Regions from separate parts of the Streptomyces sp. NPDC046465 genome, predicted to be linked through region 3. Evidence: riboswitches for the same ligand, from Rfam matches in the RefSeq annotation. Region 3 holds a riboswitch; each other region holds the start of a gene.
The links. Region 3 has a riboswitch for cobalamin ahead of cobN (cobaltochelatase subunit CobN). Riboswitches for the same ligand answer to the same signal wherever they lie in the genome.

Region 1: linked by a shared signal. The riboswitch ahead of ABZ953_RS28610 (CbtB-domain containing protein) and the one ahead of cobN (cobaltochelatase subunit CobN) in region 3 are both predicted to bind cobalamin.
Region 2: linked by a shared signal. The riboswitch ahead of ABZ953_RS17540 (ABC transporter substrate-binding protein) and the one ahead of cobN (cobaltochelatase subunit CobN) in region 3 are both predicted to bind cobalamin.
Region 4: linked by a shared signal. The riboswitch ahead of metE (5-methyltetrahydropteroyltriglutamate--homocysteine S-methyltransferase) and the one ahead of cobN (cobaltochelatase subunit CobN) in region 3 are both predicted to bind cobalamin.

Annotation. Positions count from the first base shown of each region.
Region 1 covers NZ_JBEYZK010000020.1:13,303-18,047, reverse strand. The annotation lists gene ABZ953_RS28620 (MMPL family transporter) at 1-1,142, shown strand, start outside; gene ABZ953_RS28615 (DUF3048 domain-containing protein) at 1,283-2,275, opposite strand; cobalamin riboswitch at 2,495-2,637, shown strand; gene ABZ953_RS28610 (CbtB-domain containing protein) at 2,674-2,895, shown strand; gene ABZ953_RS28605 (CbtA family protein) at 2,919-3,680, shown strand; gene ABZ953_RS28600 (hypothetical protein) at 3,718-4,020, shown strand; gene ABZ953_RS28595 (histidine phosphatase family protein) at 4,031-4,612, opposite strand; gene ABZ953_RS28590 (hypothetical protein) at 4,623-4,745, opposite strand, start outside.
Region 2 covers NZ_JBEYZK010000010.1:170,736-175,480, forward strand. The annotation lists gene ABZ953_RS17525 (DUF2017 domain-containing protein) at 1-351, shown strand, start outside; gene ABZ953_RS17530 (amino acid permease) at 724-2,226, shown strand; gene ABZ953_RS17535 (M67 family metallopeptidase) at 2,341-2,763, shown strand; cobalamin riboswitch at 2,727-2,901, shown strand; gene ABZ953_RS17540 (ABC transporter substrate-binding protein) at 2,945-3,916, shown strand; gene ABZ953_RS17545 (iron ABC transporter permease) at 3,997-4,745, shown strand, end outside.
Region 3 covers NZ_JBEYZK010000027.1:10,675-15,419, forward strand. The annotation lists gene ABZ953_RS32740 (precorrin-2 C(20)-methyltransferase) at 1-346, opposite strand, end outside; gene ABZ953_RS32745 (precorrin-8X methylmutase) at 370-996, opposite strand; gene ABZ953_RS32750 (cobalamin biosynthesis protein CobG) at 1,008-2,450, opposite strand; cobalamin riboswitch at 2,571-2,706, shown strand; gene cobN (cobaltochelatase subunit CobN) at 2,740-4,745, shown strand, end outside.
Region 4 covers NZ_JBEYZK010000005.1:171,048-175,792, reverse strand. The annotation lists gene ABZ953_RS10025 (hypothetical protein) at 1-271, shown strand, start outside; gene ABZ953_RS10020 (hypothetical protein) at 454-1,251, shown strand; gene ABZ953_RS10015 (DUF6629 family protein) at 1,562-2,206, opposite strand; cobalamin riboswitch at 2,414-2,649, shown strand; gene metE (5-methyltetrahydropteroyltriglutamate--homocysteine S-methyltransferase) at 2,813-4,745, shown strand, end outside.

The sequences.
Region 1 (4,745 bases), on a different contig from region 3:
GGGCGCGGTTCGTGCTGCGCCACCCGCTCTCCGTGCTCGTGGTCGCCGTCCTCGGCCTCGGAGCCGTGGCCGTCCCGGCCGCCAGCCTGGAACTCGGCCTGCCCGACGAGGGCACGTCGGCGCCGGACACCACCCAGCGCAAGGCGTACGACATGCTGTCCGAGTCCTTCGGCGCCGGCTTCAACGGCCCGCTGATGGTCACCGTCAGCAAGGACTCCGGAGTGGCGGCCGCCGCCAAGACCGTCGGCGACTCGATCGGCAAGATCGACGGAGTCGCCGCCGTGACCCCGGCCCAGTCCAACAAGGCCGGCGACACCGCCATCATGAACGTCGTCCCGAAGACCGGGCCGAGCGACCACGAGACCGAGGAACTGGTCAAGTCGATCCGCTCGACCGCCGACGGCCTCGGGTCCGACACCGGTTCCGAGATCCTGGTCACCGGCCAGACCGCGATGACCATCGACTTCTCGCAGACCCTGGACGACGCCCTCCTGCCCTACCTCGGACTGGTCGTCGGCCTGGCGTTCCTGCTCCTGATGCTGGTCTTCCGCTCGATCCTGGTCCCGCTCAAGGCGGCGCTCGGCTTCCTGCTCTCGGTGGCCGCCGCGCTCGGCGCCGTCGTCGCGGTCTTCCAGTGGGGCTGGCTCGCGGACATCGTGGGCGTCGACCAGCCCGGTCCGATCATGAGCATGATGCCGATCTTCATGATCGGTGTGGTCTTCGGCCTGGCGATGGACTACGAGGTCTTCCTCGTGACCCGGATGCGCGAGGCGTACGTCCACGGGGCGCGCCCCGGCGAGTCGGTCGTGACCGGCTTCACCCACGGCGGACGGGTCGTGGCCGCGGCCGCGATCATCATGATCAGCGTCTTCTCCGGCTTCATCATGGAGAACGACGACATGATCAAGATGATGGGCTTCGGCCTGGCCATCGCCGTCCTCTTCGACGCCTTCGTCGTCCGCATGGCGATCGTGCCCGCGGTCCTCGCCCTGCTCGGCAAGTCCGCCTGGTGGCTGCCGCGCTGGCTGGACAAGCTCCTGCCCAACGTGGACGTGGAGGGCGAGAAGCTGCACAAGAACCTCGGTGACACCGGGGCACCCGACGCCGAGACGGACCGGGAGCTCGCCCCTGCGGGCAGGTGAGACACGACGGTCCGGCACGGGCGGGCCGGCCGGGGCACCCCTTCTCTGATGGGGAGTGCCTCGGCCGGCCCGCCCGGTCTCTTTTCCGGTTTTCCGGCCCGGTCGGATCCGGCACCCACCGGTCCCGACAGGGACGCGTCTCAGCCGTGGTCCGCGTAGACCATCCAGACCTGCCCCGGGGCGAAGGGCATCGGCTCGCCGTTGGCGCGGGTGAACGCGGTGCCCCCGGTGGCCGCGGCGCGATTCCAGCGCGTGGCATAGCTCTGGCCGTCGCGCAGCACCAGCGCCCGGCCGCTGCCGACCGTCTCGATGTACGGCGTCACCGCGCCGTTGACGTCCTTGAAGCGCGAAGGGCGCATGTTCACGTACTGGATCACGACGGTGGGAGCGCCGAGCCGGGTCCCCGCCGTACTGAGCGCCGGGGCACCGTCGAAGGAGGCGAGCCACCGGCGCTCCCGCGGCGACCAGTCGAAGGTGTGGCTGGCGCCGGAGTAGCGGACGGTCCGGCTCCCGGTGGGGGCGCCCCCCGCCGGAGCCGGGCCGAAGCGGAAGCCGATGTCGGTCGGACGGCCGGCCTGCGGCGCCGAACGCAGCAGCGCCCGCGGGTGTACGAAGAGGTCGTGCGGGGCGGTCCTGGCGCTGTCACGGAAGTAGGCGCGCGGGACGCGGTCGTGCGGGCGGGCGTACAGCGGGGCTTCCCTGAGCACCTTCTGCAGGGCGCTGCGCACCCCGGAGTAGGCCAGCACGGGCCGGCCGAACTGGCGGAGGAGTTCGGTGTCGGACTCACGCGCGCTGCGCACCGGGCCGACGGACTCCGGCACTCTGCTGGAGTACACGCCCATCAGACGGCTCATGCCGCCCTCGACCTTCTCCACGTAGACGATGTCCGCCTGGTCGAGACCGGTGTGCGGCCGTGCTGCCCGGGAGTTGTCGAACTTCACGGCGAGGACCGGCCCCTGGCTCGCGAGCTGCCCGGTGAAGGGCGAGGGGGTCCGGTGCGCGACACCGTCCCCGTGCGCCGGGGCGCTCGCGGACGAGGGGGCGCTCACGGCGAGCGTCGCCGTGGCGACCAGTGCGAGCACGCGTGTGCCGAGACGGGTGCGGCGGGTGGCCCGGACTGTCCTGGCTGCCATGGGGGCGTCTCCATTCGTGTCCATTCGCGGCGGAACCGGTGTTGCCTGAGGCAGCCGCAGGTTTACCGCCCCGGACCCCGGCCCCAATCGCCGCTGGGCCATCCACCACCGCCACATCACGCTTTCCGGGGACCTTCCGCGCGGCTCCGCCCCGAACGGCGCTCCGGCATGCGTGTCCACTCCTCCCCGGTGCGCCGTCGTCGGCCGGCCTTGGCCATGAACGCGCCACGCGGTACCGTCACTGCGATATCGACGACAGCTCGACGGAAGCCGGTGTGAGCCCGGCACGGTCGCGCCACTGTGTGCGAGCGGTACCCCTACCGCTCGTGAGTCAGACCCGTGGCTGTCGTCCTCCGCACCACCGAGACGGGACGCGAACTCCCGAAGGAGGCACCGCCATGGCGCACCATGTCGCTCAGCCGACCGCCGACGCACCTGCCGTACCGCTCAAGCTGCCGTTGAAGGTGATCGCCCCGTGGGCGGTCTTCTTCGGGATCCTGATGCTGATCCTGCTGTACTTCGTCGGCGCCGAACAGGGCGCCACCTCCGTGTTCAGCGGCGCGGAGGTCCATGAGTGGGTGCACGACGCCCGCCATCTGCTCGGCTTCCCCTGCCACTGACCAGGGGGAACCGAAGCCCGCTCATGAACTCGACAACCGTACGCAACCTGCTCGTTCGAGGCATGCTCGCCGGTCTTGGGGCCGGCGTGCTCGCCCTCGTCATCGCCTACTGGCTCGGTGAGCCGAACGTCGACGCCGCCATCGGCTTCGAAGAGGCGCACGCCGGCCACTCGCACGGCGACGAGGTCGAACTCGTCTCGCGGAGCCTGCAGTCCACGGCCGGCCTCGCCACCGGTGTCCTCGTCTACGGGGTCGCCTTCGGCGGAATCGCCGCGCTCGCCTACAGCTTCGCCCTCGGCCGCGTCGGCCGGTTCGGCCCGCGGGCGACGGCGCTGCTCCTTTCGGGCTGCGCGCTGCTCGCCGTCTACGTCGTGCCGTTCCTGAAGTACCCGGCCAACCCGCCCGCTGTCGGCAACCCCGACACCATCGGCAAGCGGACCTCCCTGTATCTGCTGATGATGGTGCTCAGCGTGCTCCTCGCGGTCGCCGCGACCCTGCTGGGCAAGCGGCTCGCGCCCCTGCTCGGTGCCTGGTACGCGACCGTCGCGGCCGTGCTCGGCTTCGCCGTGGCCATCGGACTGGCCTATGAGTTCCTGCCGGTGATCAACGACGTTCCCGAGCACTTCCCGGCCGCGCTGCTGTGGCGTTTCCGCCTCTCCGCCCTCGCCATGCAGGCGACTCTGTGGTGCGCCTTCGGCCTGATCTTCGGGGAGTTGGCGCAGCGCCTGCTGCTGCCGAAGCCCGCGGCGCCGACGTCCGGGAAGTCGGTCGCGGCGGATCGGTAGGACCGGGACACGGCACGGCGACGAATCGAGGAGCGGAGTGCCCGGACACCCCGAGCCGCGCCACATCACCCTCGGCGGACATGCGGCGGTCGCGCTGACCCCCGAGGAGTACGCGCAACTGATCGCGAGCCGTCGGCAGATCGGCGGGCAGAGCGCACGGGTGAGGGTGCTCGCCCAGCAGGCCAAGCGGACCGAGCGGCTCCTGCGCGACCTGGAGGAACTGGTCGGTGCCTGCCCGGCGGAAAGGTGCGCCGTCGGCGATCCGGCGGCCCCGCAGACCGCCTGCGTGCGGTGCACGGTGGCCGTGCTGCTGGCCCGCCACCGTGACCAGGGCCGCTGAACCGCGCGCGTCACGCGGCGCCGAGCGGCCCGCCGAGCCGGATGTTCCAGCGTCCGGAGCGTCCGCTGAGTTCGGTCGTCGACAACGGCAGCACGTCGAATCGCCAGAACGCGGACAGCGGAGCCCCCGTGGCGTGAACGGCGGCCGCCCGCACCACCTCGGGCTCCACGACGGCGACGACGCGTCCGGACGGAGTGTCCGTCCGGGGCGCATCCAGCCACCGGCCCACACGTGTGCACACGTCGGCCACGGACTGGCCGCCCGGGGCCGCCGTCTCCGGCTCGGTCAGCCAACGGGCCACCGCCTGCGCTTCCGTGGCACTCACCTCCGCCAGTGGCCTGCCGCGCCACCTGCCCGGGTCGAGGCCGGCCAGCGACGGCACTTCCAGGCCCGTTCCGAGGCCGAGTGCGTCCGCCGTCTGCGCGCAGCGCACACCGGGGGAGAGGAGGACCCGGCATCCCGTGGGCAGGGATCCGGCCGCCCGGCGGGTCTGCGCCGCGCCGGGCGGGTCGAGGGGCTCGTCGTCGCCGAACACGCCGCGCCGCGCCGCGGCGGTCATGGCAGGCGAGACGAGCAGTACGCGCGTGGTCACGGACGTCCTTTCACTGGTCGGGCGTTGGGGATGACCGGTCACGCCCCTCCACGGGGCAGGGGACGAAGGCGCGCCGGTCCGGGGTGACCGTCAGTCGGTTGCCACCTCGTCGTGCGGCTCGCCGGGGTGCAGG
Region 2 (4,745 bases), on a different contig from region 3:
GACCCCGAAGAGACGCGGGCGTATTCGGCGGAATTCCGGCGCTTCACGGAGAACGACCTGCGGGCCAAGAAGCGTGACGACGCGCTGGTCGTGATCCGTTCGCTGGACGCGATGGCGGCGTCGGGCGACGGCGGAGCTGTCCTGAAACTGTCGGTCGAGGAGTCCCAGCAGTGGCTGGCGGCCCTCAATGACCTGCGGCTCGCGATCGGCACGCGCCTGGAGGTCAGCGACGAGGACGACGCCGATCTGCTCTACCGCCTCCCCGACTCCGACCCCCGCAAGCCAATGGTGATGGCCTACCTCTGGCTGGGCGGACTACAGGAAACGCTGGTCGGGACGTTGCTGGACTGATTCCGGGCAAGAATCGGTGCAGACGGCAGCGAAGTTTGATGTAGTAGACAGGTTCCGTTCGCCGAATGGGCCGTTCGCTCAGCGGATGCTCAAATCCGGATAACGATCGCGTCAAGGCGTTGCCTGCTTTTGCGGTGTCAAGGGCGCTTTGTCCGCTTCTTCCTGTGGTCTGCACCACAGGTGGCTCATTCCCTCACTGTTGCCACCGTGATAAATCTTCACGACCGCTCGGTGACGCCACCCATGTCGCCGAGGGCGCTTCAGCCGGCAGACCGCCGGTAGCACTCCATCCATATCCGGGGGGATCAGGACCTGGTCCGCAGCCACAACGCAGATGTGCGGGCGCGGATCAGCATGGAGAAAGGCGTCACCATGACCTCAGTGCAGGTCGAAGAGCACCACGGCGAGCACGGCGGCAATGGGGTCGTCCAGGGCTCGTCCGGCGAGGGCGAGGGGTACCAGCGCGGGCTCGGGGCCCGGCAGATCCAGATGATCGCGATCGGCGGTGCCATCGGCACCGGCCTGTTCCTCGGCGCGGGCAAGGCCATTCACAAGGCCGGTCCCAGCCTCATCCTGGCGTACGCCATCGCGGGCCTCGTCATCTTCTTCATCATGCGGGCGCTCGGCGAGCTCCTCATGTACCGGCCCGTGTCCGGCTCCTTCTCGGAGTACGCACGCGAGTTCATGGGCCCCTTCTTCGGGTTCGTGACCGGCTGGACGTACTGGCTCTTCTGGGTCGTCACCGGCATCACGGAAGTGACCGCGGCCGCCCAGTACATGCAGTACTGGACACACGACTCATTCCCACAATGGGCCTACGCGCTGGTCTTCACGGTCATCCTGTACGGCGCGAACCTCATCTCCGTGAAGCTCTTCGGTGAGCTGGAGTTCTGGTTCTCGATGGTCAAGGTCACCGCCATCATCGGCATGATCCTGATCTGCGTCGGCATCCTCACCATCGGCTTCTCCGACGCCGGTGACACCGCGTCCATGACCCACCTGTGGGACGAGGGCGGGTTCTTCCCCAACGGCATCGGCTCCACGCTGATGACCCTGCAGATCGTGATGTTCGCCTTCCTCGCCGTCGAGCTCGTCGGCGTCACCGCGGGCGAGTCCAAGGACCCGAAGACCGTCCTGCCCAAGGCCATCAACACCGTGCCGTGGCGCATCGCCGTCTTCTACGTCGGCGCGCTCATCATGATCCTGTCGGTCGTCCCGTGGACCTCGTTCAAGCCGGGTGTCTCGCCGTTCGTGAAGGCCTTCGAGGAGATGGGTCTCGGCGTCGGCGCCGCCATCGTGAACTTCGTGGTCCTCACCGCCGCACTCTCCTCCTGCAACTCCGGTATGTACTCCACCGGCCGCATGCTGCGTGACCTGGCGCTCAACGGCCAGGGCCCGAAGTTCTTCACCAAGCTCACGAAGAACGGCCTGCCCCTGACCGGCACCACCGTCTCGGCCGCGTTCATGCTGGTCGGCGTCTGGATCAACTACCAGTGGCCGGGCGAGGCGTTCAACTACGTCGTCTCCTTCGCGACCATCTCCGGCATGTGGGCCTGGATCATGATCCTGTGCTGCCAGATCCGCTACCGCCGCAAGGCCGACCGCGGCGAGCTGCCGCAGTCCACCTTCCGGGCGCCGGGAGCCCCGTACACCAGCTGGTTCGCCCTGCTCTTCATCGGCATGGTCATCGTGATGATGGGCGTCGACAAGGACGCGCGGATCTCGCTGTACGCCGCTCCGGTCTGGGCCGCGATCCTCACGATCTCCTACCTGATCCTCAAGAGCCGCAACCCGCAGGCCGCGGCGTTCACCAAGCGCAAGACCGCTGTCGACGGCTCCGTCACCTCCGACAGCACTCCGGTCGAGAAGGACTGACACCGGCTCTGTTCTGCCTTCGGACACCGGCTCTTCCCTGCGCCGTGTCCAGCATTCGGGCCCGCCCGTACCACACTTCGGTACGGTGCGGGCCCTCTGCTTATCCTGACTCCCATGCTGACCCTCACCCAGGCCCTCCACGACCAGATCGTCGCGCACGCGCGCCAGGACCACCCCGACGAGGCCTGCGGTGTGGTCGCGGGCCCGGCGGGCACCGGCCGCCCCGAGCGCTTCATCCCGATGCTGAACGCGGCCCGCTCGCCCACGTTCTACGAGTTCGACTCGGGCGACCTCCTCAAGCTCTACCGCGAGATGGACGACCGCGACGAGGAACCGGTGATCGTCTACCACTCGCACACCGCGACCGAGGCCTACCCCTCGCGCACCGACATCACCTACGCCAACGAGCCCGGCGCACACTACGTCCTGGTCTCCACGGCGGACACCGACGACGCGGGCCCCTTCCAGTTCCGCTCCTATCGGATCGTGGACGGCACGGTCACCGAGGAAGAGGTGCAGGTCGTCGAGGCATACTGACCTTCGACCTTGAGGCGGCAGGAACCAGGAAGCCGGTGCGAAACCGGCACGGTCCCGCCACTGTGACCCCGTCCCCTCCCGGCAAGCACCGGCCGGGGGCGGGGGAGTCAGGAACTGACCTGCCGCCTTGCTCCACGCAACGCAGGGGACGCGGAAATCCCCTGGAGGAGGCAGTTTCATCATGTCCCGCCGTCACACCGGCATACGCGCGCTCGCCGCGACCGCCCTGCTCGTCCCGCTCGCCGCGTGCTCCTCCTCCGGTTCGGACGGTGACACGAAGCCCGCCGCCAAGACCGCCGGATTCCCGTACACCGTCACCAACTGCGGCGTGAAGACGACGTACGACGCACCCCCGAAGCGCGCCGTCACCATGAACCAGCACGCCACCGAAGTGATGCTGGCCCTCGGCCTCAAGGAGCACATCGCCGGGACCGCCTACCTCGACGACAAGGTCCTGCCCGAGTACGAGAAGGCGTACGAGTCGATCCCGGTGCTCGCCAAGGAGTACCCCTCCTACGAGAAAGTGCTCGCCGCCGACCCCGACTACGTGTACGGCGGCTACGCGAGCGCCTTCCTCGCCGGGGACGGCCGCAGCCGCTCCGCCCTCGCCAAGTCCGGCATCGAAAGCCGCCTCAACGTCGAGGGCTGCGCACAGCACCCCGTCTCCATGGACGACGTCTACCGCGAGGTCCGCGAGGTCGGCGCCACGTTCGGCGTGCGGGCCCGCGCCGACAAGTGGGTCAGCGGCGCCCGCCGCGAACTGGCCGCCACCGCCGCCAAGTCCAAGGGCAAGAAGACCCGCTCCGTCTTCGTCTACGACAGCGGCGACAAGACCGCGTTCACTGCGGGCGGCCGCGGCATCAACAACGACATCATCGAACGGGCGGGCGGCCACAACGTCTTCGCCGACGTGAACAAGTCCTTCAGCGACGCGTCCTGGGAAAAGGTCGTCGAGCGCAAGCCCGAGACCATCCTCATCCTCGACTACGGCGCCACCACCCTCGCCCAGAAAAAGAAGCGCCTCCTGGACGACCCGGCCCTCCAGGACGTCCCCGCCATCAAGAACAAGAGCTTCGCGGTCCTGCCGCTCTCGGACGTGGTAACCGGCGTACGAGCACCGGAGGCGGTGAGGAAACTGGCGGCACAGCTGTGAGGTCCTTTCAGCCCGTCCGGCGTTTGAGGACGAGCCCGCAGGGCGATAGACGGGACGCACGGGGGCGCCGACTCCTCACGCTGGCAGTCCTCACAGCCGCCCTAGCGGGAGCGACACTCGCCGGGCTGGCCCTAGGCTCCGTCCGCATCCCCCCGAGCCAGGTCATAGAGATCCTCACGGGAAGAGCGGAACCCTCCCCGTTCCGAACCATCGTCCTTGACGTAAGACTCCCCAGGGTCCTGCTCGGCGCAGCCGTAGGCGCCGGACTGGCAGTCATCGGCACCGTCCTCCAGGCCCTCGTCCGCAACCCCCTCGCCGACCCGTTCCTGCTCGGCGTCTCCTCGGGCGCCTCCGTCGGCGCGGTCTGCGCCATCGTGCTCGGGAGCGTCTTCGGCCTGGGCAGCGCCCTGTCGACCACCCTCACGATCCCGGCCGCCTCCTTCGCGGGCGCCCTGGTCTCGCTGGTCCTCGTCTACGCCCTGGCCAGAAGCGGTGGCGGCGGCTTCGCCACCGGCCGCCTGATCCTCGCGGGCGTCGCCGTCTCGTACATCCTGTCCGCGCTGACCAGCCTCATCCTGGTCACCGCCGACAGCGCGGACCACCTCAAGGAGGTCCTGTACTGGACGCTCGGCGGCCTCGGCAGCGCCCGCTGGGACATGCTCGCCCTGCCCTGCGTCACGCTGGTCCTCGGTACGGCCCTCCTGATGGTCATGGCCCGCCCCCTCGACCTGCTCCTCGCGGGGGAGGAGGGCGCCACCGTCCTCGGCCTGGACGCCGCCCGCTTCCGCGTCGGCGTCTTCGTGCTCGCCTCACTCCTCACCGGCGTCCT
Region 3 (4,745 bases):
AGAGCGGGTCGCCCTCGGCGAGGACGGCGACCGTGCGGCCCGCGTCGAGGTGGACGGCGAGGCGGGCCGCGGCCTCCTCGTAGAAGTCGTCGAGGGCACCCCGGTAGCCGCCGGGGTGGTCGGTGTTCTCCGTGGTGACGGGGTAGACCAGCGCCTCCTCGATGTGGTCGGCGCGCAGGTGCGCGGCGGCGATCGAGCGGGCGATGGACCGGCCGTGCCGCGCCGAGTGATAGGCGACGACGTCGGCCGCCGCGATCACCTCGACGGCGCGCAGGGTCATCAGCGACGGGTCGCCGGGGCCGAGGCCGACCCCGTACAGCTTCCCGTGGGTGGTCTCGGGTTTCACTGTCCCCTGGGTGGTCTCGGTGTTCACTCCGCCTCGCTCGCAATCGCGTTGATCGCCGCCGCGGCCATCGCGCTGCCGCCGCGACGCCCCCGTACGACCAGGTACTCCAGACCGGAGTGGTGTGCGGCCAGCGCGTCCTTGGACTCGGCGGCGCCCACGAAGCCGACCGGGATGCCGAGGACGGCGGCCGGGCGCGGCGCGCCCTCCTCGATCATCTCCAGGAGGCGGAAGAGCGCGGTGGGCGCGTTGCCGATGGCGACGACGGAGCCTTCGAGGCGGTCGCGCCACAGTTCGAGGGCGGCGGCGCTGCGGGTGGTGCCGAGCTGAGCCGCGAGGTCCGGTACGGACGGGTCGGCGAGCGTGCAGATCACGTCGTTGTCGGCGGGCAGCCGCTTGCGCGTGACGCCGCTCGCGACCATGTTCGCGTCGCAGAGGATCGGCGCGCCGTCGCGCAGCGCCTTGCGGGCGTCGGCGATCACCCGCGGGCTGAAGGCGAGATCCTTCACGAGGTCGACCATGCCGCAGGCGTGGATCATCCGGACCGCGACCTGGCTGACGTCGGCGGGCAGGCCGTGGAGGTCCGCCTCCGCGCGGATGGTGGCAAAGGACTCGCGGTAGATGGCCGCGCCGTCCTTCTCGTAGTCGAACACTGTGCTCTCGCTCATCTCGTGGCCGTGGTTGTCGTCTTGGTCGTACGTGCCCTGGTGACCTGCTCGGTCAGGGTGCCGCCGGTCACGGGCGCCCGCTCGTCGCCGGGGGTGCGCACCGTCACCTCGTACCGCCCGTCGCCGGTGGCGAGGACGTCGACCCAGTCGCCGCGCGGGTGCCCGCACCGCCGTTCGCAGCCGGACCAGTGGACGGGCAGCCCGCCGGGGCCCGGCACCACGTCCGCGCGCACGTCGGCGAGGGACTTGGCACAGCCGGGGCGGCCGGTGCAGGCGCCGACGCCCAGCCAGGGAGAGTCGGGGGTGGTGACGTATCCGGCGTCGGCCAGCACGGCAAGGCGTTCCCGGGCCGCGGCGGCGTCGGGGAAGCCGGGGAGCACGAAGCCGCGCCACGGGGTCACCCGCAGTTCGTCGGCGGGCAGCGGGAGCAGGGCTCGCCACTGGGCGGCGCTCACCCGGCCGAGGCGGGCGTTCACCGCGACCGCGTGCCCGTCGGCGCCGGGGACGGGCGGGGCGCTGCGGGCCGCCCCCCAGGTCTCGGCCCGCTCAGCCCGTCCTGCAACCTCGACCCGTCCTGCGAGCTCAGCCCGTCCTGCAACCTCAGCCCGCTCTGCAACCTCAGCCCGTCCTGCAAGCCCAGCCCGTCCTGCAAGCCCAGCCCGCTCTGCAAGCCCAGCCCGTCCTGTAACCTCAGCCCGCTCTGCAAGCCCAGCCCGCTCTGCCGCGACGTCCGCCCGCTCCAGCGCTCCGGCCAGGTCCACCGACTGCCCCGCAGGCAGCTCCGCGACCCGCCAGGCTCCGTTGCCCGCCGCGCGCACGGCGTCGAGGAAGGCGCCCGCGGCGGCGAGGGCGGCGCGCGGGGCGTCGGCGGCGGCGACCCGGAAGGCCGGGCCCCCGACCCGTACGACCGCCGTCCCGCCCGATTCTGCGATCAAGGTCACATCCGCGCCGATCCCGGCCAGGTCTCCGCGCCCGTCGTCCAGGGCGAAGAGGAAGCGGCCGGATAGCGCCGTCGTCCACTCCTGCGCGCAGAGGAGTCCGTCCAGCTCGCGGACCCACAACTGCACGTCGGCGTGGCCGAGTCCGTCGGTTCCCGCGAGCGGGGACGCGAGGACGTTCCGCACGCGCTCGTGCCGTTCGGAGGGCAGCAGGCCCGCGTCGGCGAGCAGCCGGGAGAGTTCGCCGCCGCACGCGTCGCCGAGGCCGCGCAGCTCGATGTTGCCGCGCGAGGTGATGCTGAGGTTCCCGTCGGCAAGACGCTCCGCCGCGGTGCCGAGCACGTCGGCCTGACGGGACGTCAGCAGCCCGCCGGGCAGCCGGAGTCGGGCGAGCCTGCCGTCGTCGGCGAGGTGCAGGCGAAGGGCGCCGGGGCAGGCGTCGCCCCGGTCACGTATGAGGGATTCGCCCTGGTCTGGGGAAGCGGCTCGGGTGGGCGGCATGGCGGCGAGCATACCCACGCGCATCCGGCCGGTCGCCTCCCGAGACGGGCCGTCCTGGCAGGTGGCCGCCCCATACGCGGCGGGCAGGACTTACTATGCAGGCGGCGGATTCCCACCGAGTCCGTCGACGCCAGCGACGGCGTGGGTCCACCAGGACCCGAGGGAGGAAGCCCGGTGCGAATCCGGCGCGGTCCCGCCACTGTGAACCCGGCCTCCGGGTGAGCCAGGAACTCCTGCCGTCCATACGACCACCCGGGGCGCGGACACCCCGAGGAAGGCCTGCGCCCGCATGCTTCTGCTGTTGTCGACCTCCGACACCGACCTGCTCAGCGCCCGCGCGGCGGGGGGCCCCGTCGACTACCGGTTCGCCAACCCCTCCCGCCTCGACCTCGACGGGCTGCCCGCCCTGCTCGACGGCGTCGACCTCGTCGTCGTACGCCTCCTCGGCGGTGTCCGTGCCTGGCAGGACGGCCTCGACCAGCTCACCGCCACCGGCCTCCCGGTCGTCGTACTCACCGGCGAACAGGCGCCCGACGCCCAGCTGATGGCCTCCTCGACCGTGCCGATCGGCATCGCCGCCGAGGCACACGCCTATCTCGCGCACGGCGGCCCCGCCAACCTGGAGCAGCTGGCCCGCTTCCTCTCCGACACCGTGCTGCTCACCGGCCACGGCTTCGAGCCGCCCGCGCCCGCCCCGTCCTGGGGCCCGCTTGAGCGCACCGCGCGCGACATCGACGGCCCGACCGTGGCGGTGCTCTACTACCGGGCCCACCACATGAGCGGCAACACCGCCTTCGTGGACGCGCTGTGCGGCGCGATCGAGGACGCCGGCGCCCGGCCCCTGCCGCTGTACGTGGCCTCGCTGCGCGCACCCGAGCCGGAGCTGATCGACGCGCTCCGCGCCGCCGACACCATCGTGACGACCGTGCTCGCGGCCGGTGGCACCAAGCCCGCCGAGGCCTCCGCGGGCGGCGACGACGAGTCGTGGGACGCGGGCGCGCTGACCTCCCTCGACGTGCCGATCCTGCAGGCCCTGTGCCTGACCGGATCGCGCTCGGCCTGGGAGGAGAACGACGAGGGCGTCTCGCCGCTCGACGCCGCGAGCCAGATCGCGGTGCCGGAGTTCGACGGGCGCCTCATCACGGTCCCCTTCTCCTTCAAGGAGATCGACGAGGACGGTCTGCCCGCCTACGTGGCCGACGCCGAGCGCGCGGCCCGCGTCGCCGGGATCGCCGTACGCCACGCGCGGCTCAGGCACATCCCGGCCGCCGACAAGCGCCTCGCCCTGGTCCTCTCCGCCTACCCGACGAAGCACTCCCGCATCGGCAACGCGGTCGGCCTCGACACCCCCGCCTCCGCCGTCGCGCTCCTGCGGCGGCTGCGCGCCGAGGGGTACGAGTTCGGCCCCGAGGCCGACCTCCCCGGTCTGGTCTCCGGTGACGGCGACGAGCTGATCCGCGCGCTCATCGACGCGGGCGGCCACGACCAGGAGTGGCTGACCGAGGAGCAGCTCGCCGCCAACCCGGTGCGCATCCCGGCCGCCGACTACAAGCGCTGGTACGCGACGCTCCCCGCGGAGCTGCGCGCGTCGGTCGAGGGGCACTGGGGCCCGCCGCCCGGCGAGATGTTCCTGGACAAGTCCCGCGTGGGCAACGGCGGCGACCCGGAGGGCGACATCGTCCTCGCCGCCCTGCGCCGCGAGAACCTCCTCATCCTCATCCAGCCGCCGCGCGGCTTCGGCGAGAACCCCATCGCGATCTACCACGACCCCGACCTGCCGCCGTCGCACCACTACCTGGCGGCGTACCGCTGGATCGCGGCGCCCGCGGCGGACGGCGGCTTCGGCGCCGACGCGATGATCCACCTCGGCAAGCACGGCAACCTGGAGTGGCTGCCCGGCAAGAACGCGGGCCTCTCCGCGGCCTGCGGCCCGGACGCCGCGCTCGGCGACCTGCCGCTGATCTACCCCTTCCTGGTCAACGACCCGGGCGAGGGCACCCAGGCCAAGCGCCGCGTGCACGCCACGCTCATCGACCACCTGGTGCCGCCGATGGCGCGCGCCGACTCCTACGGCGACATCGCGCGCCTGGAACAGCTCCTCGACGAGTACGCCCAGATCAGCTCCATGGACCCGGCGAAGCTGCCCGCGATCCGCGCGCAGATCTGGACGCTCATCCAGGCCGCGAAGCTCGACCACGACCTGGGCCTGCAGCACCGCCCGGACGACGACGGCTTCGACGACTTCCTGCTGCACGTCGACGGCTGGCTCTGCGAGATCAAGGACATGCAGATCCG
Region 4 (4,745 bases), on a different contig from region 3:
GAAGCCCTTCGGCGACGAGGAGGACAAGGCGAGATGCTGCAAGGACGGATCGATCGCCGTGAACCTGCCGGGGCCTGACGACTTCGGCGGCCTGCGCCCGACGGTGATCGACGTGACGCTCGTGACGAAGAACGGAGCCAGGGTGGCCAGACGGGCGGCCTTCACCCTCGACTGGAGCGGCACAGCGCCATCTCCCTCGCGGTCGCCATCGCCGTCTTCCTTGTCGCGTTCACCCGGCTCCCCCGGCCCGGCGAACGCGTTCGCCCGATGAGCGAGCCCCCGGCCCCCGAACCGGAACCCGAACCGAGACCGGAGCCGGAACCGGAACCGGAGCCGGAGCCGGAACCCGGACCTGACCCGAGCCCCGACCCTCCACCCGACCCGGAACCCCAGCCGCCCCCACCCGCACCACCGCCTCCGCCTACGCCGCCCTCCGACCCCAGAGTCGGCTGGGTGGAGATCGTCGGCGCCATCGGATCCCTCGTCACCCTTCTCACCGCGGTCCTCTTCTACTTCGGCTGGGCGAGCACCGACGCCGAGACCAAGGCGCTGGGGCTGCGCGAGACCGTGTTCCACTTCTCCACCAGCGACTATCTGTTGCGCAGCGTCGGTGCTCTCTATCTCCCCGCCTGGCTGGCCGCGGGCATCGCGCTCGGCGTGCTCGGGCTGCTCCGCCGGGTGGCGGACGAAGCGGAGCGGCTCGCCCGCGCCGTGCGGGTGCTCCGGTTCGCCTGGGCCGTGCCCGTCGTCCTCGTGCCGCTGTATCCGCTCAGCCCGTGGCTGTTCGACCTGCTCCTCCCGCTCACCGCGATCGGCGGCTTCGCGCTCAACGCGTACCCCCGCACCCGCACACGCCGGGACCTGCGGCTATGGGGGCTCACGCTGTTCCTCTGCGTCCTGTCACTGTTCTGGGCCGTGTCGGCGTACGCGGCGATCGCGGGCCGCGGCCGCGCGGAACTGACCGAGCGGACCCTCCGGAGCGACTTCCCCGCCGTCGTCGTCTTCAGCGAGAAGGACTTGATGATCCGGGGCGGCGGCAGCTGCTTCCGGCGCGTCACCGACAAGGGAAGCCAGTACGCGTACGAGTACGCGGGCCTGCGCCTGTTCCACGTCTCCGGAGACCGGATCTTCCTCGTACCCCGCGACTGGTCGCCCGGGAACGGCACCCTCTACGTCCTCAAGGAGGGAGCGGCGCAGCGCGTCGATCTGCTCAGCGGGGCCGGTCGCCGGGAACAGGAGTGCCGGGGGTAGCCGACCGGCCGCCGGAGTGGCCTCCGGATCGGCGCGTCAGAGGTAGCCGTCGCGCCGCGGTGCCGGAGCGCCGCCGTCCGCCGGGGGAACCTACGGGTCGGCAGGGGGGTCGTCGGCTGCGGGTCCCGGCTCGGGCGATCCGGCGGGGCCGAGGGCTCCGGGGCGCGTCGAGCCCCGCAAGGGAACGCCGCCCGCGGAACGCCCGTACCGCCGCGTCCTCACCGGGAAGCGGCCGGTCGTCGTGCGCTTGCGGGGAACCGAGAGCCAGCAGGCGCTCTCTGAGGCTCCCCGACTGCCTCACCTCCCTCTGTCAACGAACCTCCCCCTGGGACGTATCGGGCCCCGGGCGACGCCTGCTGACCCAGAGCAGCAGGACCACCGAGCACACCGCGGCGAACGCACACCACGTCGAGATGTACTCCTGTCGCCACAGCACGACGGTCACCGCGGCCCCGACCGCCACCAGGACGCCGAAGAGGACCAGGCCGCGGTCGCCGGACAGGAGCAGGGAGCCGATGGTGGCGAGGAGGTAGCCGACGATGATCAGCTGCGCCTGCGGCAGTCCCAGGGAGTATCCGACGGTGTGCCCTCGGATCTCGGCCGTCACGGTGCGCGTCGCCAGTACGCAGGCGAGCGTCGCCGCCGTCGCGATGCCCGCCGCCAGCGGGACGAGCAGACGGCGACGGGCGCTCGGCGGCGCGGAGCACAGCACGGCCGCCGGTACCCACAGGGGAAGGAGCGGAAGCGCGATGACGGCCCAGGCGACGGTGGCGGGCCCGGTGCCGCCGTCGTGGTGCCAGACGGCGGCCTCGATGATCTGGTGGATGCCCAGGAGGAGCGGCAGCGCGGCCAGTGGCAGGTCACGGGGGCGCCGGGCCGCCAGGGTCACGGAGGCGACCCCCACGGCCGTGATGCCCGCGCCCGCGACGAGGTCGGCCGTCTCGCTCCAGCACATGGCAGCAACGGTACGGCCACCCCGGCCCGGGAGCGCGTCGGCCGACCCTTTCGGGGACCCCGGGCAGGCGCGCGCGCAGGACAAGACTCAGGACACGCCGGACCGTGCCTTTTCCCGCTCTCCACGTCGGCGAAGCACGAACATCACGTGTTCCACCTCACCATTTGAATGCTCAACGCGACGCGGTCCACCGGCGGGTGGCCCCGTATGGTGATCGGTACAGCTGGTTCGCCCCGTCCGCCAGGCGGGAGCGTCGCAAGAGGGAACCCGGTGTGAATCCGGGACTGCCCCGCAGCGGTGAGCGGGAACGACCGCCGTCACACGCACTGGGACCGGAGTCCGGTTCTGGGAAGCGACGGCCAGTAGGTGTCCGCCCGCCTTCTTCACGAAGGCGGTGGACGGGCCCGCGAGTCCGAAGACCTGCCCGCTGTCCGTGCGCGAACCATTCGTGCGCGGATATCTCGGTGACCTCGAGGGCGGGTCGGCGTACACACCAGACGGGCGACCGCGCCGACCACGCGATCCGGACCCGCCCGGTGCTGCCACCCTTCGCGCTCTCGTCCCGTCTCCGGGATCTCAGGGATTCGTCTCGCGAAGGAGATCTCCGTGACCACCAAGCCCGCAGCCGCGGCAGCACGGGCCACCGTGTACGGCTACCCCCGCCAGGGCCCCGACCGGGAGCTCAAGAAGGCGATCGAGGGTTACTGGAAGGGCCGCGTCAGCGCGGACGCCCTTCGGGACACCGCCGCCGAGCTCCGCCGCTCGAACTGGCGGGAACTCACCGACGCAGGCATCGGTGAAGTCCCGACCGGCGACTTCTCGTACTACGACCACGTCCTCGACACCAGCGTCATGGTCGGTGCCCTCCCCGAGCGGCACCGTTCCGCGGTCGACGCGGACGCGCTCGACGGCTACTTCGCGATGGCGCGCGGCACCCAGGATGTGGCGCCGCTGGAAATGACGAAGTGGTTCGACACCAACTACCACTATCTGGTGCCCGAGTTGGCCCCCGGAACGGTGTTCCGGGCCGACTCGAGGAAGCAGGTCGAGGAGTTCAAGGAGGCACGGGCTCTGGGTCTGACGGCGCGGCCCGTCCTCGTCGGCCCGGTCACGTACCTCCTGCTGGCCAAGCCCGCGCCCGGAGTGGCCGCCGACTTCGACCCGCTGACCCTCCTCGACCGTCTCCTGCCGGTTTACGCCGAGGTCCTCGCCGACCTGCGCGCGGCGGGCGCCGAATGGGTCCAGCTCGACGAGCCCGCGCTCGTCCAGGACCGCACGCCCGCCGAGCTCAACGCGGCCGAGCGCGCCTACCGTGACCTCGGCGCCCTCCCCGACCGGCCGAAGCTCCTCGTCGCCTCGTACTTCGACCGGCTCGGCGACGCCCTTCCGGTGCTCGCCAAGGCCCCGGTCGACGGTCTCGCCCTCGACTTCACCGACGCGGCCGCCGCCAACCTCGACGCGCTCGCGGCCGTCGGCGGGCTGCCCGGCAAGCGCCTTGTCGCGGGTGTCGTCAACGGACGCAACATCTGGGTCAACGACCTGGAGAAGTCCCTCACCACGCTCGGCACGCTGCTCGGTCTCGCCGACCGGGTCGACGTGGCCGCCTCCTGCTCCCTGCTCCACGTCCCCGTCGACGCGGCCCTCGAACGGGACATCGAGCCGCAGATCCTGCGCTGGCTGGCCTTCGCCCGCCAGAAGACCACCGAGATCGTCACCCTCGCCCGGGGCCTGGCGCAGGGCACCGACACGATCTCCACCCAACTCGCCGCGAACCGCGCCGATCTGGCCTCCCGGACCGGCTCCCCCATCACCCGCGACCCGGAGGTCCGCGCCCGCACCGGGGCCGTCACGGAGGCCGACGCCCGCCGCTCCCAGCCGTACCCCGAGCGTGCGTCGGCCCAGCGGACCGGCCTCGGCCTCCCGCTGCTGCCCACGACGACGATCGGCTCCTTCCCGCAGACCGGTGAACTGCGGGCCGCCCGCGCCGACCTGCGGGCCGGGCGGATCGACGGCGACGGGTACGAGGAGCGCATCAAGGCCGAGATCCAGGAAGTGATCTCCTTCCAGGAGAAGGCGGGCATCGACGTCCTGGTGCACGGCGAGCCCGAGCGCAACGACATGGTGCAGTACTTCGCCGAGCAGCTCACCGGGTACCTCGCCACCCAGCACGGCTGGGTCCAGTCGTACGGCACCCGCTATGTGCGCCCGCCGATCCTCGCGGGTGACATCTCGCGGCCGGAGCCGATGACGGTGCGCTGGACGACGTATGCCCAGTCCCTCACCGGCCGCCCCGTCAAGGGCATGCTCACCGGCCCCGTCACCATGCTGGCCTGGTCCTTCGTACGCGACGACCAGCCCCTCGGCGACACCGCCCGCCAGGTCGCCCTCGCCCTGCGCGACGAGGTCGTCGACCTGGAGACGGCCGGGACGTCGGTCATCCAGGTCGACGAGCCCGCCCTGCGCGAGACGCTGCCGCTGCGCGCCGCCGACCACCCCGCCTACCTGGCCTGGGCCACCGAGTCCTTCCGCCTCACCACGA